Flammeovirga agarivorans: one gene and its partner. Each later gene encodes a partner of the first gene's protein in a complex. Links are inferred from orthologs where the notes say so. Each region holds a gene or a part of one and is shown in the gene's direction. Other genes may lie near its edges.

Region 1 (11,600 bases):
ATAAATATTCTTTTTTATAATTCTTAAGCCAAGGTGCTATAAAGTATTGATTTCGCATTTGAAAGTGATTATCTATTACAAAGGTGGGAAAAGAAAATAATAGTTTATGTAACAATCATCACATAAAAAAGAGTATCCACACTTATAGTGAATACTCTCTTTTTCTAGTTAAAACCTAACTTATCATTGTACAAAATGATAGGTCATAAGATAAATAACAATTTAAAGTTTCTTACTTAATTAATGACTTTATAGTTATAAGAACCTGAATTTGAGCTGATTTTTACTATCAACAACCCACTTGAAAAACCATCCGTTTTAATTGACATATTTTCTTTTGAAGATTCAGTAAATAATAATTTACCATTGATATCATAGACTGATACATTATAAGAAGTTAAAGTCGTTTGAATATGAATAACTCCTTCCGTTTTGGTTGGAAACACCTTTATTTGGTTTTTCAGATCATTATCCAATGAAGTTATATCACCATCTATCTCATCCAAATAATCCTCTAAAGAAAGGATAATTGCTACAGCAACTGTATTTTGTAACTCATCACTTCCTACCAATATTAAATCAAGTTCTTCAATTGCTTTTACCCTTGTTCCTGAAGGAAGCTTTGTAACGTCAATAGTAATCGTTAATGTCTCTTCATCAAAAATTACATAATCTGGAATAGATTCTCCATTCGCTTGTATTAGAATAAACTTCTTATCTAAACCTGTTAAACTTGAAAATAATGTTTCATCTACTCTTATCTCAATAACCTCTTCATCTATATTTTCTATAACTAAATGTTCATCTTGGAATTCTTGATAGTTTGAAAACTGATACGTTACATTTATTAAATTTTCACCTTCACTGACAGTATGAGATCTATTTAATGACACATCTTCTTTATCCCCATTCACTAACAATTCATATGTGATATCACCCTTTTCGAAATTATAGACAAAAGTATAAATACCATTACCTTTGTGGCTATAAACATCTCTACTTAATGACACCGATACTCCATTTATATTGATGGATAAAGTATCTTTATCTGGCTCAAATAATAATGCTTCAATTAATGGTTGCATATCAATTTCCCATGTTACCTCATTGAGATGATCGTTGGGCTCTGGTGTAAAAGAATATTCATCTTCTATAAATAAAGTATAATTGAGTTTTTCCTCTTCTTTATGTAAATATTTATGATCCTGATAATTAAGGTATCTATTTTCAAAAGTAATTCCACCAGAAATAATCACTTGATCATTCACTTTTACCATATCCTTTAAACTATAAAAAACTGGTCGTAAAGGTGTCACTTTCTCTCTATTACCGTCTTTAGAATACTTTATCAAAGCGTTATACATTTCTTTAGTAGATGTTGTATAAATACTTTCTTGACCGGATGTAACAACATCAGATCTAATATCTAATAAATAATATAAGTTTTCATCATCAACTAATAACCTAGTGTAACCATAATTATAACCATACTTGTGGTCATAAGGTAAAAATTCACTCCAAACTGGGATACCTTCACTATCTATTTTTATTACAAAATTTGAAAAATCACCTGCCTCTACACCTTCATCTTTCGGAATTAAATGGCCTTCAAATAAAGTATCATTAGAGTAAATCCAGCCTGTTATATAAACAGAATTATCACCTGCCTGAAACCCTGTTGGCCAACCTGTTCCCCCTCCTGATTGACCACTTATTAAAGATTTAGCCCACTTAACAGAACCATCACTAGAATTAATAGCTATCAAAGGAGAATTTACCTCTCTATTTTTAAAAGCTTCCAATTCTCCCTCTTCTGTTGAGATACCTTTGCTAATAAATTCACCGGATAGATATAATAAACCTTGTTTATCAGCGGTCAAAGTAATAAGATAATATGAGCCTATTTGATTAACCGTCAAGAAGGTCACTTCCTCAACCTTCTCAGTATCTAATCGATGTATATAAATAATATCATCATTATGTTCATACTCTGCATAGTAACCTAAACCATCAAAAGTAGTTACCGAGATGTCTTGGCTACTTCCAGTAGATGTTGAATAATTGAGTAAGTTTAATTCATTATCCAAGTAAACTATAACAGATTTAGAATCTGCCATTAAAGAATGTTCATTATTATCATAAGTAAATGAACTGGCATTATTTGGATTCTGTAATACCAATATGACATTCCCCGATGTTTCATCTACTTTTAAGTTATTTCCGAATTCATCTACAGTACCTAAGGAGAAATTCTTGTTTATTAGTACTTCTCCAACACTATTAAGTTTTTGTAAGTTAGACGTATTCTGGTTTTCAATACTTGATCCAAATCTATAAATATTATTTTCTATATCTGACTCAATAGCTGTATAATCATAAATACTATCATATCGAACTTCATTAATCTTTGAAGTCATATCTGTAATGATTTCATATGAAAAATATCCATATTGATAATCTATATAGAATACTAATTGTGCTTTTTGTCCTTTATTTGCTCTTACAGGAAAGCGTATATCAACTGTCCTTTCATCACCAATTAAAAGAGTAGTATCACCATTCAGCATAAAATAGAATTCATGTTCAAGAGCTATTTCTTCTGAAATATATTTGATAATTCCTTTATCAGAATGATGTTCCACCCTACTAATTTCAACTGCTGTACCCAGTTTATCATCAACTTTAGGTAGGTAGGCTACTGAGGTGATTTCATGAAGTGCCACTTTTTTATTGTAAATATCAACGGTATAATAATAAGAAGAATAATCACCATTACCATTAAGTTGATATTCTGTACTTGAAGGAATTAAATTAGACTGTTCATCAATTGAAAGTTTATCTCCGTTATCAGTCATAAAATAGATGCCTGCATCATTTTTTAAGTAATTGATTCCATAAAAAATATTGTCTCTCTTATTTAATACGGAAAGCATACTTCTTGTAACAGAAGATCCACCAATAGTTAGTTCCTTTGATGAAAGAATTGGATGTCTATCTTTAAAACTAGTAGTTGGATCTAATTCAAAATCAATCTGTAGCGTTTTATTATTACTACTGATTGACTCCACTGACTTCTCATTGTAAACAACAGATCCTGAACCTGTTATATTCCCATTTATTTTTATTCCATTGGAAAGATCTATATCTAAATTTGTATAATTTATCCCTTCATAACGTACTCTACCATACCCTTTAAACACATAGTCTTTATAAAATTTAAAAACATTTACACCTGATGAAAATTCATTGATATACATTCTATCAGACTGATCCATGAATATTTCCGTTTTTGATGAAGTGTTTACTACTGCATAATAGTTTTCGAATTGATCTGCTTTTATCGAAATATTTTCCTTATTGATCAAAGATGGATCATCTAAATAGAATGAAGCAAACTTATCAAATCTTTCATTATGAAAACTCGTAATGAAATACCCTTTCGAATAATTATTGGATTCAAAATATCCATAATAGTTAATTAATTCTCCTTCGTAATAAACACCTGTAACAAATGCCTGATCTTGTCCTCCTTCAATACTATAGATTGTTGATAACTTTTCTGGGTTTCTCTGTGAAAACAATGAAAAGTTCCTGATTTGAAATTCAGTATCAATCTTTAATGCAAATAAATCGTTACTTACATGATAAGTACTTAAACTACCATCAAACTGAAATCCATCTGTTACCAAGTCTCCTACTACATAAATATTTCCAGACCTATCAGTGGTCATTATACTTGCTTCAAAATCAGATTTCTGATCAAATGTTAAATTCTTACTCCATTGATGTGATCCTGAAGCGTCCCATTTTGTTAATTGTATAATAGACTCAGATCCAAAAGTCTCATTTATTTCATTGACTGTAACCTCACTATCAGCAAGGTAAAGTTGTGTGTAAATATTGTTCTCTAAATCAATTGACAAATCATAACCATCTTTTTCTATAAGACCTAAATTTGAAGAATTAAAGACCTTCTTAGTATAATTAACGGTTAGGTCATTATTCAACACAAACAGTACTAACTGATCTTCATTAGTTACAGTATAATTGACGTTATTAAATGTGATGCCATTTTCTGTGTTATTATTTACCAATACTGAAATAACTTCACCGTCTTCACTTACTTGAAAAAAAGCTCCCCTTTTATTTTGAAACGTTGTACTAAAAAGAAATTTATCACCATTATTTTTTTGAATATAACCTACTGAATCGCCATCACAATCTAAACAATTTCCGACAACGTATTTATTCCCAACATTATCATATTCAGTTCCTAGAATGATAACATTATTATTAGTTGTGCTTAGACTATTAACCAAATGCTTCTTTTCATTATTTATTGAGATAGATGAAATCCCTAAATCATAATAAAAATCAAAGGAAAAGTCTGTTATTATACCATTATCAGTATTATTATTTAATTGATTCGTATAAGAGAGATTAGAAACAGTAGCACCATACCATTCAAGGGTTTTATCAGCATCTGCTACGATTTTATATCTATCCTGTAATAAAAAACTATACGGCACTTCGAAGGTGAGTACTTTGTTTTTATAGGAATACAATAATTCCATTGGAGTACTCCATTCAGAGTTATATTCATCCAATTTTGTCAATACTGAAAGCCCTTTCAATTCTGTGACTTCATAACTCATATTCATAAGGTTCACATGAATATGAAACAATGCTTGACTTCCTTTTACATCTAAATAAATTGAGGTTCCATTAGAAGATAACACGTTTGATGTACTCTTCCCAATTTGTTCTCCTTCTAGACTTTCGAAAAATACTTCTCCACTTTTAGTTGCATAAAGAATAGTTTCGAAATTTGAGTCTCCTGCTGAAATCAGTTTTAATTGTTCTATGCCAGAGGGCAAGACTTCACCTTTAATAAAAAGTGATTTTGTAGAAATTTGTCCATAAGTTACTTTAAAAGTAGCTAATAACAGTAAAGACAAGAGTAGCGACAATTTGAGCTTGTAGTTCATCTTTAAGTTTAAATAATTATTAATGCTTTAAGTACACAACTTGTTGGATTTAGTCTGTGTGTTTTGTCAAATATAATTGAAGTCATTAACAATTCGAAATTTAAATATGACAACAAACCTTTTAATGATTATCAAATTTCATCTCACCCTGTCGCTTTGTCAGTAAAACTGACAAATCTTATCGATTTTTTACATTGGCACACTTCATGTAAAAAAGGCAATGAAGATTATTTTTTCTTCTATACTTTTTAGAATAACAAAAAATTATAAAACAGATAAATAAAAATGTCACAAGTAAACATTAAACCCTTAGCAGATAGAGTTTTAATTGAGCCTGCAGAAGCAGAAACTCAAACAGCATCAGGTCTATTTATCCCTGACAATGCAAAAGAAAAACCACAAAGAGGTACTGTAGTAGCGGTTGGTAATGGTACTAAAGATGAGCCTTTAACTGTTAAAGTGGGTGATACTGTCATTTATGGTAAGTACTCAGGAACTGAATTAAACTTAGAAGGAAACGATTACTTAATGATGCGTGAGGCTGACATTTTAGCTATCGTATAATTATTAATTAAAGAGTGAGGTTAATCTCACCACTATTAAAACAAAATTTCAACAGAGAAAGCACAAGAACTTCTCTAAAAAATATAAAAATATTATGGCAAAAAATCTTCATTTCGATACTGAAGCAATCGAGGGATTAAAAAAAGGTGTTGATGCTTTAGCAAACGCTGTAAAAGTTACTTTAGGACCAAAGGGACGTAACGTAATCTTAGAAAAATCATTTGGATCACCACACGTAACAAAAGATGGTGTTTCAGTAGCTAAAGAAATCGAATTAGCAGAGCCAATCGAAAATATGGGTGCTCAATTAGTAAAAGAAGTAGCTTCTAAAACTGCTGATGAGGCAGGTGACGGTACTACTACTGCTACTGTATTGACGCAAGCGATCTTCACTACAGGTATCAAAAACGTTGTAGCTGGAGCAAACCCAATGGATTTGAAGCGTGGTATCGATAAAGCTGTTAAAGCTATCGTTGCTGAATTAAAGAATACTTCAAAAACTGTTGAAACAAACAAAGAAGTTGAGCAAGTAGCAACTATCTCTGCTAACAACGATGCTGAGATCGGTAAAATGATCGCTGAAGCAATGGAAAAAGTAGGTAAAGATGGTGTTATCACTGTTGAAGAAGCAAAAGGTACTGAAACAGAAGTAAAAACTGTTGAAGGTATGCAATTTGACCGTGGTTACCTTTCTCCATACTTTGTGACTAACACAGAGAAAATGGAAGCAGATATGGAAACTCCATACATCTTAATCTACGACAAGAAGGTTTCTACAATGAAAGAATTACTTCCTGTTTTAGAACAAGTTGCTCAAACTGGTAAGCCATTAGTAATTATCGCTGAAGATGTTGATTCTGAAGCTTTAGCTACTTTAGTAGTAAACAAAATCCGTGGTGCATTAAAAGTTGCAGCTGTTAAAGCTCCAGGTTTTGGTGACCGTCGTAAAGCAATGTTGCAAGATATCGCTGTTCTTACTGGTGGTACTGTTATCTCTGATGAGACAGGTATGAAACTAGAAGATGCGACTATCGATATGTTAGGTACAGCTGAAAAAGTTATCATCGACAAAGACAATACTGTAGTTGTAAATGGTGCTGGTTCTGCTGACGCTGTTGCTGCAAGAGTTGCTGAAATTCGTGTTCAAATCGAAAACACTACTTCAGACTATGATAAAGAGAAATTACAAGAGCGTTTAGCTAAATTAGCTGGCGGTGTTGCAATTATCTATATCGGTGCGGCTACTGAAACTGAAATGAAAGAGAAGAAAGATCGTGTTGACGATGCTTTAGCAGCAACAAGAGCAGCCGTTGAAGAAGGTATCGTAGTTGGTGGTGGTACTGCCCTATTGAGAGCTTCTTCAGTTCTTGATTCAGTAGAAACAGCTCATCCTGATGAGGAAATTGGTGTTCAGATTGTAAAAACTGCAATCCAAGCTCCTTTAAGAACTATCTTAGGAAATGCTGGTTTAGAAGCTTCAGTTATCGTAAATAAAATTTTAGAAAGCGAAGGTAACTTCGGTTTCAATGCTCGTACTGAAGAGTACCAAGACTTAGTTGAGGCTGGTGTTATTGACCCTACTAAAGTAACTCGTCTTGCTTTAGAGCATGCTGCTTCAGTTGCTTCTTTATTATTAACTACTGATTGTGTAGTTTCTAATGAGAAAGAAGAAGGTGGTGCTGCAGCTCCTGCTATGCCTCCAATGGGAGGTGGTATGCCAGGTATGATGTAATAGACATTATCAGTAGTTATATATATAAGAAAGGCACTCATTCGTGAGTGCCTTTTCTATTTTTAAACTTTTATATCTTTAAAGTCTTGAGTTTCGGAACTATATTTTTTAAGAAGCTTTTCATCGTGTTTCACCTCTTTGTATAAAACATCTACCAAATGATGAATTTTACTATCTATATTTTCTAAGTTCTTCTTGACGACATCCATTAGAAAATTCTTTTCTTCTAGTGAAACTTCTGTGGCTCGAAATAACTCCAAAATACCCAACGATGTAGATAGGTTTCCTCTTAAATGATGGGAAATAAAATCTAATGCATTATTCAAGTTCTTATTGTCTTTCTCTATTTGTCGGATATAGGAGAATGTATCAGACTCATCTGAATACACACTTACAACATATTCATCTTTTAATTTTTGAACTCTATTCGTTCTGTACAGGATATCAGATTTACTCATTTTATATCCTTTTAATGGAACAACTTGAGAAACCCCAGTTTGATAAACCTCTTCTAATGCATCTACTAATCCCATTTCATTAACATTCGGGTAGAGTTCATCTATCATCTTACCCTTGTATGCGACATCCATTGCCCCATCCATTTTTCTTCCCGCCTTATTATAATAATAAAACTCAAACTGTCGCTCTGACTTACGCCTGTATATGGCAACGCCTAATGGAGAATTATCATAATAGTTAAGTAGTTCTTGAGTCATGTAAATTAAGTATAAATCAGTTTTTGTGTTAATCTAAAATAATCCTTTTTTAGGAACTATTATAAAGTACGTAATGTTCTTAGCTAGTTTCTAAAATAAAATATGGAAAAAAAGGTCATTCTCAGTAAAAACATTCGAATGACCTTCTATTAGGGTAGTTATAGTTTAACCACTACTCTACCACTTATTTGCCCTTTAAAGATGGCATTAACTTTATCTTCTAACCCTTCAAGGTTTACTTCTTCTGTAATTTCATCAAGAGTTTCAGGCATCCATGATGCACCAATGTTATTCCATACTTTTACTCTTTCAGCATAAGGGAAGTTTTGAGAATCAATACCAATTAATGAAACCCCTCTTAAAATAAATGGAAACACATTAATAGGTAAATCAAAAGATGCTGCATTACCACAACATGTTACTACTCCCAAAGGATTGGTTGCTTTAATACCAGTAGCAAGATATTCACCTCCAACAGTATCTATAACACCTGCATACAACGGTTTCAATAAAGGACGTTGATTTCCTTCAAGGAATTCTTCTCTTGTAATAACATGTGAAGCACCTATTTTCTTTAGATAATCTGCTTTTTCTGCTTTTCCAGTTACGGCAACTACAGAATACCCTAATTTATTAAGAATAGTAACTGCAATAGAACCTACTCCACCAGTAGAACCTGTAACTAAGATATTTCCATCTTCAGGACTAACATGAGGAATTAATTTATAAACAGACATTGCTGCTGTTAGGCCTGCAGTCCCCAATTCCATACTAGATTTTAATGTTACACCTTTAGGCATTGGAACGACCCAATTTGACGGCACTTGGATATATTCGGAAAATCCTCCCCAAGTGTTCATCCCTAAATCATAACTTGTTACAATAACTTCATCTCCTTCTTTGAAATTATCCGATTTACTAGAAACAACTACACCAGATGCATCAATACCAGGTGTATGAGGATAATTTTTTGTAACTCCAGGTTTTCCTAATGCAGATAAAGCATCCTTATAATTTAAAGATGAATACGCTACTTTAACTAAAACCTCTCCTTCTGGTAAATCCGATAATTCTTTATTTTGAATGGAAGATTTGAATTCTTTCTCTCCTACTTTTTCAGTAACAAAAGCTTTGAAAGTTGTCATTTTAATAATGGGGTTTAATTGTAAAGTCACAATGTACAGCTAAGGTGTACACTAAATAATGACTTTAGACACAATTTACACCCATTATCATCATATTAATTAAACGATCATCAGATTATTTAATCATGAAAAATATTTCTTAGGATATTCATAAAAGAGTTCCTCTCCTTTAGTTAACTCTTTCCAAGAATCAGCTTCTTTAAATTCAATAGCTATAACACCAGCAGTTGGAATATTTTCTATATAGTCACTTAAAAAATGATTTCTTAAATCTGTAATCGCAGGATTATGAAAAACCAACATTACGGTTTCAAGATTTTCGTCTAGATACTTGATAACATCTAAAATTTCATCATGCAAAGCATTGTAAAAATCTTTTTCAAAGTGCAATTGTTTACTTAAAGTTTCTGCTACTTTTTCTGCAGTTAACTTAGTTCGCTTTGCGGGAGATGAAATGATCAAATCAGGCATAAGTTTATGTTCAAATAACACATCTGCCATCTTTACGAGATCTTTCTCTCCTCGTTTGTTTAAAGGCCTGTCAAAATCAGTCAAAAGTGGATTTTTCCAGCTCGACTTGGCATGCCTCATTAGTATTAACCTTTTCAAAATTTATACTTTCTCAATTTTTGACTAAAAATAAGCACCAAAATGATATAATAAAAAACGTTAAAGCTTATATTTAATATATTAAGTATTATTTTAATTTTTGCCTTTGGCATTATCATTTCTTTAAGGCTTAATTAAATCAGCGTGATTTTTTCACAACCCATTTTTAAGAATGACAAGATCATCTAACTCTAAGAATAAATCATTAATACTACAACTGTTCATTATTGTAGGGCTTATCCTTATTTCAAAGCCTTCATTTGCTCAACTTGAAGCTCCTAAATATGTCAATGAATATTTGGCTATTGGTGTTGGTGCAAGAGGATTGGCAATGGGTAATTCTTTAACGGAAACTGTTGATGATGCCACTGCAGGATATTGGAACCCTGCAGGTTTATTGAATATAGAGGACCGTTATACCGCTTCATTAATGCATGCAGAGTATTTTGCTGGTATTGCAAAGTATGATTTCGGTGGCTTTGCTACCAAAATTGATGATCAATCTGCTTTAGGAATAACTTTTATCCGCTTTGGTGTAGATGACATTCCAGATACTCGTTTCTTATTTGATCCTGATGGCAACATTAATTGGGATAATGTACAAAGTTTCTCGTCTGCAGATTATGCCTTCCTTTTTTCATATGCAAGACAATTCCCGCAACTTCCTCACTTAAAATTCGGTGCAAACGCAAAAGTGATTTATAGAAATGCAGGACAATTTGCCAATGCTTGGGGCTTTGGTTTAGATGTTGGATTACAATGGCAAAAAGAAAGATGGTTTGCCGGTGTAACTGCAAAAGATATTACAGGTACATATAATGTATGGACCTACAATCCAGCAACTTTCTATGAAATCTTCAAAGCCACTGGCAATACAATTCCTGACAATTCTGTAGAAGTAGCAACTCCTCGCCTTATTGTTGGAGGTGCAAGAAGCTTTGCAATATGGAAACAAAGTCAGCTAGAAAATGCAGAAGAACTCATTGGAGCCTTGGTCTCTGTTGGTTTTGATATGACTTTTGATGGGAAAAGAAATACTGTGATTAAAACAGATTTAATCTCTGTTGATCCCCACATGGGTGTTGAATTCCATTACAAAAAAATGATTTTCTTAAGAGGTGGAATCTCCCAGCTTCAATACATTAAAGACTTTGACGGGTCTGAATCACTAGAATTCTTACCGAGCTTTGGTGCTGGATTTGCATTTAAAGGCTTTACTGTAGATTACGCTCTTACCAACATTGGCGACGTCTCTTCAGCATCTCTATATTCTCATATCTTTAGTTTAAAGGTTGATTTTGGTAGATCCATCAAAAGAAACGAATCCACTCCGAAAAGTGATAAGTATTATTAATATTAGTTCAAAATACGTTTAAAATAGACATTCTTCTTACTCAATCCATTACTATTCAGTGAATTAATTGACTTTTTTGCATATTACCCTTATAATTGAGGAACTATCTACTTATTTACTGTACTATTACTTCGCTTTAATGGACTCGAATTTCACTTTTAAAAACTTATTTTTTGTCTGTTATTTCATTTTTCTACTTTCAACTGATGTACTAGCACAACATGAAAATGTATATGCGATCCATCAAGAAGAGCTAGCAATCAACAACAGTGACTTTCATAAAATTCTTTTTGAATGCAATGAAACTCTGAAACACGACGCTAATAACAAAGAAGCTCTATACAAGAGAGGTGTGATAAAAACAGAACTTGGATCATTCAAGAGTGCTCAGAATGACTTTACAAAAGCGCTTCATCTAGCACATGGAAACAAAGTCGATATATATTATCGAAGAGGAATCTCCTACTTTCTTGAAAATGACTTCTTAAATGC
Region 2 (11,577 bases), on another replicon or contig:
AAATACCACAAAAGTGAAAATGAGGTAAAAGAAGGTGATTCGTGATAGTAAATTAAAAGTTCTTTTACTTTGCATAGATTTATTTGCTAGTAGAAAATTTATACCCCATGCCATAGACTGATTTGATATAATCTTTGGCTCCTCCCTTCTGTAACTTTTTCCTTAAGTTCTTAATATGAGTATAAATAAAATCAAAACTATCGGCTTGATCAATATGATCTCCCCAGAGATGTTCTGCTATATTTTCTTTTGTCAGCATCTTCTCTCTGTTATAAAGGAAGTACAATAATAAATCATATTCTTTTTTTGTCATTTCTATGATTTGATCATTGATAGAAACTGTTGATAAAGAGATATCCACTTTTAGTTCATTTACCTCAATAACATTACTTCCTTTTAACTTTTTTCGTCTGAATAATGAACGAACCCTTGCAATCAATTCGGCCATGTGGAAGGGCTTTGTGATGTAATCATCAGCACCTAATTCAAGACCTGTTACTTTATCGTCTACACTATCCCTTGCCGTAACGATTAATACTCCTGCATTGGCATCCACTTCTTTTATTAACCTGACTACATCCAAACCATTACCGTCAGGTAAGCCTAAGTCGACCACTAAGATATCATAGGCGTAAACACCTATTTTTTCTCTAGCATCAGTTAAAGTAGAGACATGTTCTACACCGATACTCTGATCTTTTAGATTGGCTAATATATCTTCAGCTAATAAATGATTGTCTTCGATCAATAACAGTTTCATAATCACTAATATCAATAAAGAGTAGCCATATTACTTTTTGCAAGCTATGGCTACTCAATGCATATTTTTATTCAGGAGAGGATGTCTCTAGAAGTCATCCATTCCACCTCCACCACCTGAAGGTCCTCTTCTCGATGGCTTAAAGTTATTCAATCTATAAGTGAATGTCATAGTAAAATACTGAGCATATCTAAAATCTTCAGTATAATTATTAAAACCGACACCCTCTGAAGTACTTTTTCTTACTGCTGTCCCCAATACATCGTTCATTGAAGCTGTAATGGTCAACTTCTTTTTCATCATATTGTGCTTTAAAGCAGCAGTCATCATATAGTACCCTTCATTTTCTCCTTGAGCAGTTACAGTAGGTCCAGTATATCTACTATTGATTTGCAATTGAGTTTGTTTTGTCAATCTGAATGTGTTGTTAAAACGGCTACTCCAGTTTAAGCTTTGGCGATCAAAACTCTGTCCCTCCAATTCACCTTCTACTCTGTAATCATATAAGTTGCCCATTAAATCAATGGTCCACCATTTTACAGGATTATAGTTTAATGAAAGTTCAAAACCTAAAGCGTAATCAGTTCCTACGTTCTCATAAGTATGTAAAATAACACCTTCAGACCAAACACTCTGAACTCTTTCAATTTTGTTTTGTGTCATTCTATAGTAAGCATCAAAAGATAAAGTAGCTTTTTCTCCTAATCCTTTTAAATAACCAAAATCAAATGAATCAATGTTTTCCGGTAATAAAGCTGGGTTACCTCTACGTACGTTAAAGGCATCTTGCCAAGTAACGAAAGGCTCTAAGTAATATCCTCTTGGTCTTTCAATTCTTCGAGAGTAACTCAACATCAATTGGTCTTCTTTTGGTAATCCATAAGATAGGTGAATCGTTGGGAAAACATTCCACTGATCTACAGGATAGTCCTCTTCAGTTCCTTCAAGGTTGATGTTTCGGCCTGTATACTCCGCTCGCAATCCACCCTGATAACCAAAGTTACCTACCTTACCGGCATACATACCGTAAAGTGAGTGGATTGTTTGCGTGTAGTTGGTAGTAAAGCTATAGTCTGGTGCAAAGACATAGTCACCAGTCGACACATCATAATTATATACCTCGTTAATATCTTGTGATTTGTTCCATCTTGTTTGCCATCCTGCTTCAAACTTGTCTGTTTTTCCGATAGGCAACGTATAATCTATTTTAGCTCTTAATCTTCCTCCAGGGCCAATTTCTGTAGACCTCTGGCCTGAAGCTGGGTTTTCTGCTATCACTCCGCTTGCATCTTTTGGATACAACTCATTGATTGAGCTTTCGGTCATATCTCTACCGCCATAATCTACCATAGCATCTAAAGTATGTCCTTTTTTATCTTTGAATTTATGTTGATAAGCTAAGTTTGCACTGTAGTATAAACCACCTCTTTGCCAGTATTCACTAGAAATATATTCCGTCTCGTTGATCGGTTGGTCACTTCCTCCAATTTGTTGGTATTCATAGAAATTCGCATCCATCCCACCATACATTTTAAAATCACCAACTCTACCAGATAGTTTAATGAAATCATTATCCGAAATAGAATATTCAGCACCCGCTTGAATACCCATTACTTCAAAAGTACGTTCTCTTTCTCCATCAGAAATCACATAAGAAGTGGTATCATTTGTAGTAGTTCTACGTTCAGATTTATAGCTACCCGGACCTGGTCTCTTATTGTAATTAGCTCCGATATAGTAGTTCCATTTCTTCTTTCTGAAGTTTAGTAAGAAGTCTCCACCAATTCTTCCATACCTACCCACATTAAAGTTGGCTACACCATTTACACCTTCTAACTTATTTTTCTTTGTAATGATGTTGATAATACCAGCAGTACCATCGGGATCATACTTTGCAGAAGGGTTTGTAATCAACTCTATATTTTCAATTGTACTAGCAGGAATTTGTTGTAATGCCTCAGAAGCATCTAATACTGAAGGTCTACCATCAATTAAAACAGTAAATCCAGAACTACCTCTTAAACTCACATTACCATCACCATCTACAGTAACTGAAGGAATATTTTCTAAGATATCTACTGCTGTTCCTGACATTGCGGCAAACTGAGTTCCTACATTAACTACTTTCTTATCGATATCATAAGTCACAGAATTTTGAGTACCTACTACTTCAACAGCGTCTAAAACTTCTGCATCTGTAGACAACTCCACTTCTCCTAAGTTTGCTTTATAATTGGGTTTACCTATTTCAACACCATCAATAATATTCTTCTGAAAACCGATAAAAGAGATTTCAACGGTAAACATTCCTTCAGGAATATTTTTCACAACAAACATACCTTCAAGGTTCGTTACTGTTCCTCCAATAAGTGTATGTGATGCTTGATCAAAAATACTTACAGTAGCATATTCTACAGGTACATTACTACCTGCTTCTTTTACCTTACCTAGAATAATACCTTTTTTAATTGGGTCGTTGGCATATGCTGCTGAAACAATAATGAAAGTTATAAATGCGATTAATGTGGAAGTTTTTCTGAACATGAATTGAGTCGAATTTAAATGATATCACAAAAGTAGATTTCAAATCTGTAGCAAATCTGAAGAAAATTGTAGTTTTATTTTTTTTGAAAAAAATTCGATTTATTCCACTCTTTGTGAGTATATTAGATTACAGTGTTAATAAAATTTGAAAAAAAATAAAGCATGAAATCTATTGATCTTTAAACCAATTATCTATATTTGCATCGCATTACTTATCAAGAAAGGCAGAGGGATTGGGCCCAATGAAGTCTTGGCAACCTGCGCTCCTCAAAGCAAGGTGCTAACTCCCAACTCGAAGGTGTTCGAGAAAAGATGAGTTTATCTCCAGAAAAATTTCATTAAGTACTGTCTATCAGTACAATGTCTAAAATTGATAAGTACTTGGGTTAACATTTAATCTTAGACTGATTGGCTTTTAGGAATATTTATCTCAACTGTTGTATTATTATTTTATCAACAGTATTTACTAGCTGCTTTGAATTACAGGAGCAGCTTCAGATTATGGAAGACGGAAAAGGAAACTATTCTTTTACGTTTGATTTTTCACAAAGTAAAGAGTTGCTAAATATTGTGTCTGCTTATAAAAATGCAGAGGGCAATAGCATTTTCCAACCCAGTCAATTTAAGAAACCTTTGATGCTCATTGCAGAAGAACTTGATAACGTTCCCGGTGTGTATGATAGTAGATCAGTGATCGATACTACACATTGGAAATTAGGAATTAGGTTCGCCTTTGTTGACATCCATGCCTTAAATAGTGCACTATCAAAATTGGACAGAGCCAAAAAAAATGAGGACACTTTTTTGAAAATGAAAAAAAGAAAGGCCGAATGGATACGAAATGTCGATTGGAAAACGCTTATTACAGAACATATGCCATCATCTTCGGATGCCAATACGATTATGACTCAGCATATCGACTCTGCAAATTATAGTTTTCACTGGATGTTAAACCGAGAAATTAAAACAGTTAAATCATACGAAATAGAGCGTTTAGGCTCAACCGAACTCATATATAAAGGCAAAATCCCAAATAGTGATAATGTAGACTTCATCACACAATGGGATGTTAAATTCAAGTAGATTCTAAGAACAGAATATAAAATATGACGTATTTATTCACATCCGAGTCCGTTTCAGAAGGACATCCTGATAAAATCGCTGATCAAATTTCAGACGCGATTCTAGATGCTATGTTAAAGCAAGACCCTGCCTCTCGCGTGGCTTGTGAAACTATGGTAACTACTGGATTAGCTGTAATCGCAGGTGAAGTTACTACAAAAGCATACGTTGAAATCCCTGACGTTGTAAGGGAAACAATTGATAAAATCGGATATAACAAAGAAGATTACTACTTCGCAGCACACTCTTGTGGTGTACAAGTAGCTCTACATAGTCAATCTCCAGACATCGCTCAAGGTGTAAATGTTGGAGAAGGTGTCGACAAAGAACAAGGTGCCGGTGACCAAGGTATGATGTTCGGTTATGCGACAACTGAAACTGAAGACTATATGCCAATGGCTTTGGCTTTCTCTCATGGCTTAGTGAAAAGATTAGCTGAAATCCGTAAGCATGAACCAGAATTAATCGGTTACTTAAGACCTGACGCTAAGGCTCAAGTTACCATCGAATATAATGAAGACAATACTCCTTTGAGAGTTCATACTATTGTTGTTTCAACGCAACACGATGAATTCCCTGGAGTTTCAGACGATGAAGCATTAGCACAAATCGCTGAAGATGTGAAGAAGCATGTTATCCCTACAGTTATCCCTGCAGAGTTGATTGATGCAAATACAATTTTCCACATCAACCCAACAGGTAAGTTTGTTATTGGTGGTCCTCATGGTGATGCTGGATTAACTGGTCGTAAAATCATTGTAGATACTTACGGTGGTAAAGGTGCTCACGGTGGTGGTGCTTTTTCTGGTAAAGATCCTTCGAAAGTAGATAGATCTGCTGCTTATGCATCAAGACATATCGCTAAAAACTTAGTAGCTGCAGGTATCGCAGATGAAGCATTAGTACAAGTTGCCTATGCAATTGGTGTTTCTCACCCGGTATCATTGAATGTAACGACTTATGGTACTGCTAAAGTGGATTTAACTGATGCTGAAATCTCTAAGAAAATCGAAGAAATCTTCGATATGAGACCTAAAGCTATTGTTGATCGCTTAGGATTAACAAACCCTATTTTTGCTCCAACAGCCGCTTACGGTCACATGGGACAAAAACCTTATAAAAAAGAAGTTGAAGTTGAAGTGAAAGATATTGTAGAAAGCAATGGTCAAAAAGTAACGACAACAAAACTTGAAAATAAAGAAGTAGAATTCTTTACATGGGAAAAATTAGACTATGTAGATAAGATTAAATCTGCATTTGGTATCTAATATTTTTATGTAAAAAGTATTTTTTCTGAATCCTTGTTGGTAATTTCAAATCAACAAGGATTTTTTTATTATGCGTACTTTACAAATACTATTCATATTAATTTTTAGTTTTCAATCTCTTTTCTGTTGGGCACAAAATATTACCGATAACCATTCAGAGTTTAAACAAGAAGTTAAAAACCGAAAAACTGTTGGACTTGTACTAAGCGGTGGTGGAGCAAAAGGTATTGCTCATATCACTGTCATAAAAGTATTGGAAGAATATGGAATCCCTATCGACTATATCACAGGTACATCGATGGGTGCTATTGTTGGCGGATTTTATGCTGCAGGTTACACTACCGATGAGATGATCACGATATTGAGTGACCCTGAATTTCAAGACTGGGTCAACGGTAAAGTCAATACTGAAGATCAATATTATTTTGGAAGACAATCCAGAGGTGCCGAATGGATCAATTTCAATATAGAACTAGACTCAATTTATGGTTTCTCATGGAATCCGACTATAGTGCCAGATGGATTATTAAACTATAATCTATCTGCAAGACTCTATAAAAAATCCAAAGAAATAAATTACGACTTTGACAACTTAGATATTCCTTTTAGAGCTGTAGCTGCAGATGTATTTGAAAGAAAAGCTATTGTAATTGATCATGGGCCATTAGAAAAAGCTGTCAGAGCTTCGATGGCTGTTCCTCTTGTTTTTAGGCCAGTTAAAATCGATGGAAAATATTTATACGACGGTGGTATATATAATAATATCCCTGTTGATGTCATGAAAGAGGAGTTTAACCCTGACATGGTTATTGCCGTCAACCTAGGAGCACATGATATGCTTGCGAAATATCCTGAAAATGATGAAGAATTAATTAAGGGAAATATCCTCAAATACATCGTTATGAACAATGTATACCCTAAAGAATTGGATCCTGAAAGAGATATATTTCTTGGAGTACCTGTAGATGATTATTCTGCTGCTGATTTTACTCCTGTTGATTCACTTCTAGCTATTGGTGATCGTTATGCAAGAACAATGATAGACTCTGTAGTTGATCTCTACGGACATAATCAACCAAAAGTAAAACCTAAAGACAGTAACTTTGATGCTCTTTTTGACCCTGATGAAGAAATTATCACAAGAGTAGAGTTAGGAGATAATCTAACTTTTGGACAAAGAGTTTTTGTAAGAAACATTGTAAAGCCTAAAAGACGTAAACAATCGTCTATCAATGAACTTTATGATGGATATAGCATGTTACTTTCCAATAATTACTTTTCTAATGTTGATGCTCAGTTTCTATATGACAGTATTGACAATACACCAAGTTTATTGATAGATGTAACCCCTAATAAAAAGTTTAAACTAGGTGTTGGTGGTAATATTGCATCAAGGAGTATTGGACAATTTTACCTCAACGGGCAATTTAACGTATTTACTAAGTCATTAAATACCGTAAGAGTATCAGCAATGGCAGGTACTTTTTACAGCTCAATAAAAGCAGAAGTAGAATCTCTTTATGCAAGAGAACTTCCCTTTTCACTAGGTGCTGAATATGTGCTTAACAGGTGGAATTATGGAAATGCCAAAGAACTTATTTTTCAACCTCAAGAAAACCTATCCATTTATAGGGCTGACAATTATGCGGGTGGAAAAATGTCATTTCCCACAAGTAGAAAGACAAAACTAATTGGCTTTGGTGGCTATTTCTGGAACAAAGATAGTTATGATCAAATCGTATTAATTGACCTCGATTCAAATAACAGTCAAGTCGGAATTGACTTAGTTGGTTCACAAAAACTAGAAGGTTGGACAACCGGTGTAGCTTGGGAAGCCAATTCATTGAATAGAAAAACTTTTGCAACTACGGGTAGACATTTTAAAGTTTCTGGAAAATATATTTGGGGAGATAGTGATTTTAATATCTATATAGATGAACCTTACCAAGGAAAAACATCTCAAGATTGGTATACAATTCAAGCTCAGTATGAACAATACTTCCCTATGAAATGGTTTACTTTAGGTGTTCGTGGGCATGCACTTTGGTCAAATTATGAGGCTTCAATTACTACTACGACTTCTCTTGCTAATGCTCCTGCATACTATCCGTTACTAGATTCTAGGTCCTTATTTACACATGGATTTAGAGGTCCAAGGTTTTTTGCAGGTGGTCTCAAATTAATTAAGAGCTTTTTCACTCCAAATCTGAACTTGTTTTTAGAGGGGCATTTCTTTACTACAGATGTAAAGTACGCCAATAGCAGCACTATTTTCCCGAATACAACAAAGAATAGTTTCTTTAAACCAAGTACAATGGATTATGCATTAGCTGGCTCTATCGTTTATACCAGTCCAATCGGTCCTGTAAGTTTTTCGGTGAATCATTATAATGAAGAAGATTACAATCTAATGTTCTTATTCAATATTGGTATTCTTTTATATCATGAGAAGGCTTTAGAAAAATAACCTAACTCCAAAAAAAGAGGCTGTATTCTACAATAAGAATACAGCCTCTTTTTTTATATTTAACAACTAGTTTCTTGCTAGCATTTGTGTTCTATGACTATCCAATTTGATAAATGTAAATAGCATCATTGTAAATGCCCAAAGTGATGAACCACCATAACTAAAGAACGGTAACGGGATACCAATTACAGGAAAAATTCCTATTGTCATTCCCATATTAATCATAAAGTGTATGAAGAATACACAGGAGACACAATACCCATATACTCTGGCAAATCTAGATTTTTGCCGTTCTGCCAACATAATTAAGCGAATAATTAACGCGGCAAAAAGTCCAATAGTTACCAAACTACCTATCCATCCATGTTCTTCTCCAATCGTACAGAAAATAAAGTCAGTGGATTGTTCTGGAACGAAGTTGAATTTTGTTTGAGTCCCTTCTAGAAATCCTTTCCCAGCAACACCACCAGAACCAATGGCAATCTTCGATTGAGTAACTTGATACCCTACTCCCAAAGGATCAATATTAGGATTCACCAAAACTTCAATTCTTTTTCTTTGGTGAGGTCGCATGATGTCGTAGAGAATATAATCGATACCTTCTGTAAATAGGAAAGATAAAGTTCCTATCCCGACGACAATAAATATCATGGATTTAGGTCGCTTATTGTAAACAATATAGATGACTGCAATAATTACCATTCCTCCTAATATTCCACCTGCCACCAAAGTGGTAGACACTAAGGCTGTGACAAATAAAAACACCATCCAAAGTCCTAAAACCATAATCCATGCAGGCATCCCTTCTCTGTACAACATGAAGAAAAATGCTGCAAATACCATGGCTGATCCTGTATCTTTCTGTAACATAACTAGTGAAAATGGGATAAGGATAATAATAAAAGCCATTATCAAATAACGCCATTTATCTAAACGAACAGTAGGATCATCAATGTATTTTGCTAAAGCTAATGCCAGTGCATACTTCGCAAATTCTGATGGCTGGATACGGATAAAGCCTATTTTAAACCAAGATGTATTACCCCCGGCAGAGTGACCAATTACTAAAACACCTAATAATGCCAATAATGTGACTATAAATATAGGATAGGCTAAAGTGCTAAAAAGCTTAAAGTCAACCATCATAATCACGAAAGCTATCAGAGAGGCACCTCCTATCCACATTAATTGTTTTCCAGAGTTTAGACTCAATGAAAAAATACTTGTAGGGGCATCTGGTTGATAAACAGCTGCATAAATATTCAACCATCCAACAATAACCATGATGATGTAAAGAAATACTGTTAACCAGTCTATATTTCTTCTTCCGGTAACCTGACGCATTTTATTTTCTTAGGGGATATATGATAATTGAGCAAATCTGCTCGTACTACTATCTTAAAATTGATAAGATAGTCATGAACAAAAAGGTTTTTACAAAAAAAAGTCCTTAGAATGTATTATGCAATTCTAAGGACTTCAATATAAATAGTTTTAACGATTAATTTTGAAGCATCTTCAAGATTGTCGTTAATTTTCTCTTCAGTTCTCTTCTGTTGACAATCATATCAACAAAACCATGCTCTTGTAAGAACTCTGCAGATTGGAATCCTTTTGGTAAATCTTTACCAATAGTTTCTCTAATTACACGAGGACCTGCAAAACCAATTAAAGCACCAGGTTCAGCAATATTAATATCACCCAACATCGCATAAGAAGCTGTTACACCACCAGTTGTAGGGTCTGTTAATAAAGAGATATATGGTAAACCTGCTTCTTCTAATAAAGCTAATTTAGCAGATGTTTTTGCCATTTGCATTAATGAGAAACCTGCTTCCATCATACGAGCACCACCAGATTTTGAAATCATCATGAATGGTAACTTGTTTTCTAATGCGTAGTCAATTCCTCTTGCGATTTTTTCACCTACTACAGAACCCATAGAACCGCCAATAAAGCTAAAGTCCATACAACTTACTACTAAGTCGACATCATTTACCTTACCATATACTGTTCTACAAGCATCTTTTAAATCAGATTTCTTCTGAGAAGCAGCAATTCTATCTTCGTACGACTTGCTATCTTTAAATGATAATGGATTACCAGAAGTCATATTTTCATCTAACTCTGTGAACTTGTTATCATCAAAAATAATCTCAAAATATTCTTTTGAACCAATACGTACATGGAATTCATCATCAGGACAAACGTAAGCGTTCTCACGTAACTCCTGCATATGTATGATCTTGCCTTGGTTTGTTTTATACCAAAGACCGTCTGGTGAATCTTTCTTTTCTGAAGTTGGGGTTTGGATCCCCTGTTCCTTTCTTTTAAACCAAGCCATAGGAAAAACTAAACTTGTATCGAAATTATACATTAATACACATAAAACTTATGCGTAATTGGATCGTAAAGATATTCATTAAGAATTCAGATAAAAAGTTTAAAGGTATGTTTGCATAATAATTTATTGAGATTTTACGGAATTTTATCAAAAAAACTGTGTTCAAGGTATTGTTTTTCAAGAGAGAATGTAAAAGCTAAATAATTATAAATATTTAATAACCTTATTGAAATGGTGAAAAATTAAATTAAAAATTGACAAAAGTACACCTATTAACATTACTAAAGTCACCAAAATTGCACTACCATGATAGAATATGAAGTTGTATATTTGTGACGCTAATGATCGCACGAGATGTACGTGTGACACTATCACAAATTATTCAAATTATAATTATGTCTTTCAACATTAATGATATCAAGCCAGGTGTAATCACTGGTGAGGACGTAGAAAAAGTTTATCAATACGCACTTGAAAAAGGTTTTGCTCTTCCAGCTGTAAACTGTGTAGGTACTAACTCAGTTAATGCTGTTATGGAAACTGCTGCAAAACTTAAAGCGCCAGTAATTATTCAATTCTCAAACGGCGGTGCTTCTTTCTACGCTGGTAAAGGCATTAAAGGTGAAGGTCAAGCTGCAGCAATTGCAGGTGCTATCGCTGGTGCTAAGCACGTTCACGAATTGGCTGAACAATATGGTGCTCGTGTTATCTTAAACACTGACCACTGTGCAAAAAAATTATTACCATGGGTTGACGGTTTATTAGATGCTTCTGAGAAGTTCTTCGCTGAAACTGGTAAGCCATTATTCTCTTCTCACATGATTGACCTTTCAGAGGAGCCAATCGAGGAGAACATGGAAATCTCTAAAAAATACTTCGAGCGTATGGCTAAAATGGGTCAAACTCTTGAAATCGAATTAGGTATCACTGGTGGTGAGGAAGATGGTGTTGACAACTCTGACGTTGATCCTTCTCGTCTTTACACTCAACCTTCAGAAGTTGATTACGCATATGAGCAATTAGGTGCTATCGACCATAAATTCTTAGTAGCTGCAGCTTTCGGTAACGTTCA

Evidence for each region.
Region 2: the proteins of groL (region 1) and metK are in contact, whole or in part, in a cryo-EM structure (PDB 8P4O), measured with the Escherichia coli proteins. The link is inferred for Flammeovirga agarivorans from one-to-one orthologs.

The regions. Positions count from the first base shown.
Region 1 is NZ_JABAIL010000010.1:132,340-143,939, forward strand. Bases 5,100-7,965 are described here. They hold groL (chaperonin GroEL), read left to right. Parts: upstream 5,100-5,646; coding sequence 5,647-7,284; downstream 7,285-7,965. Other genes in these bases: HGP29_RS23570 (co-chaperone GroES), read left to right, coding at 5,274-5,552; HGP29_RS23580 (hypothetical protein), read right to left, coding at 7,347-7,965. Outside these bases: HGP29_RS23560 (SulP family inorganic anion transporter), read right to left, coding at 1-58; HGP29_RS23565 (T9SS type A sorting domain-containing protein), read right to left, coding at 237-4,988; more of HGP29_RS23580, read right to left, coding at 7,966-8,000; HGP29_RS23585 (YhdH/YhfP family quinone oxidoreductase), read right to left, coding at 8,159-9,145; HGP29_RS23590 (SixA phosphatase family protein), read right to left, coding at 9,269-9,736; HGP29_RS23595 (putative type IX sorting system protein PorV2), read left to right, coding at 9,927-11,108; HGP29_RS23600 (tetratricopeptide repeat protein), read left to right, coding at 11,248-11,600.
Region 2 is NZ_JABAIL010000001.1:670,762-682,338, reverse strand. The notes cover bases 3,710-6,552. They hold metK (methionine adenosyltransferase), read left to right. Parts: upstream 3,710-4,410; coding sequence 4,411-5,694; downstream 5,695-6,552. Other genes in these bases: HGP29_RS02815 (patatin-like phospholipase family protein), read left to right, coding at 5,765-6,552; HGP29_RS02825 (hypothetical protein), read left to right, coding at 3,806-4,387. Also shown: HGP29_RS02840 (sensor histidine kinase), read right to left, coding at 1-75; HGP29_RS02835 (response regulator transcription factor), read right to left, coding at 80-760; HGP29_RS02830 (TonB-dependent receptor domain-containing protein), read right to left, coding at 848-3,304; more of HGP29_RS02815, read left to right, coding at 6,553-8,161; rod shape-determining protein RodA, read right to left, coding at 8,228-9,505; accD (acetyl-CoA carboxylase, carboxyltransferase subunit beta), read right to left, coding at 9,663-10,505; fbaA (class II fructose-bisphosphate aldolase), read left to right, coding at 10,901-11,577. UniProt on the Escherichia coli protein: Catalyzes the formation of S-adenosylmethionine (AdoMet) from methionine and ATP.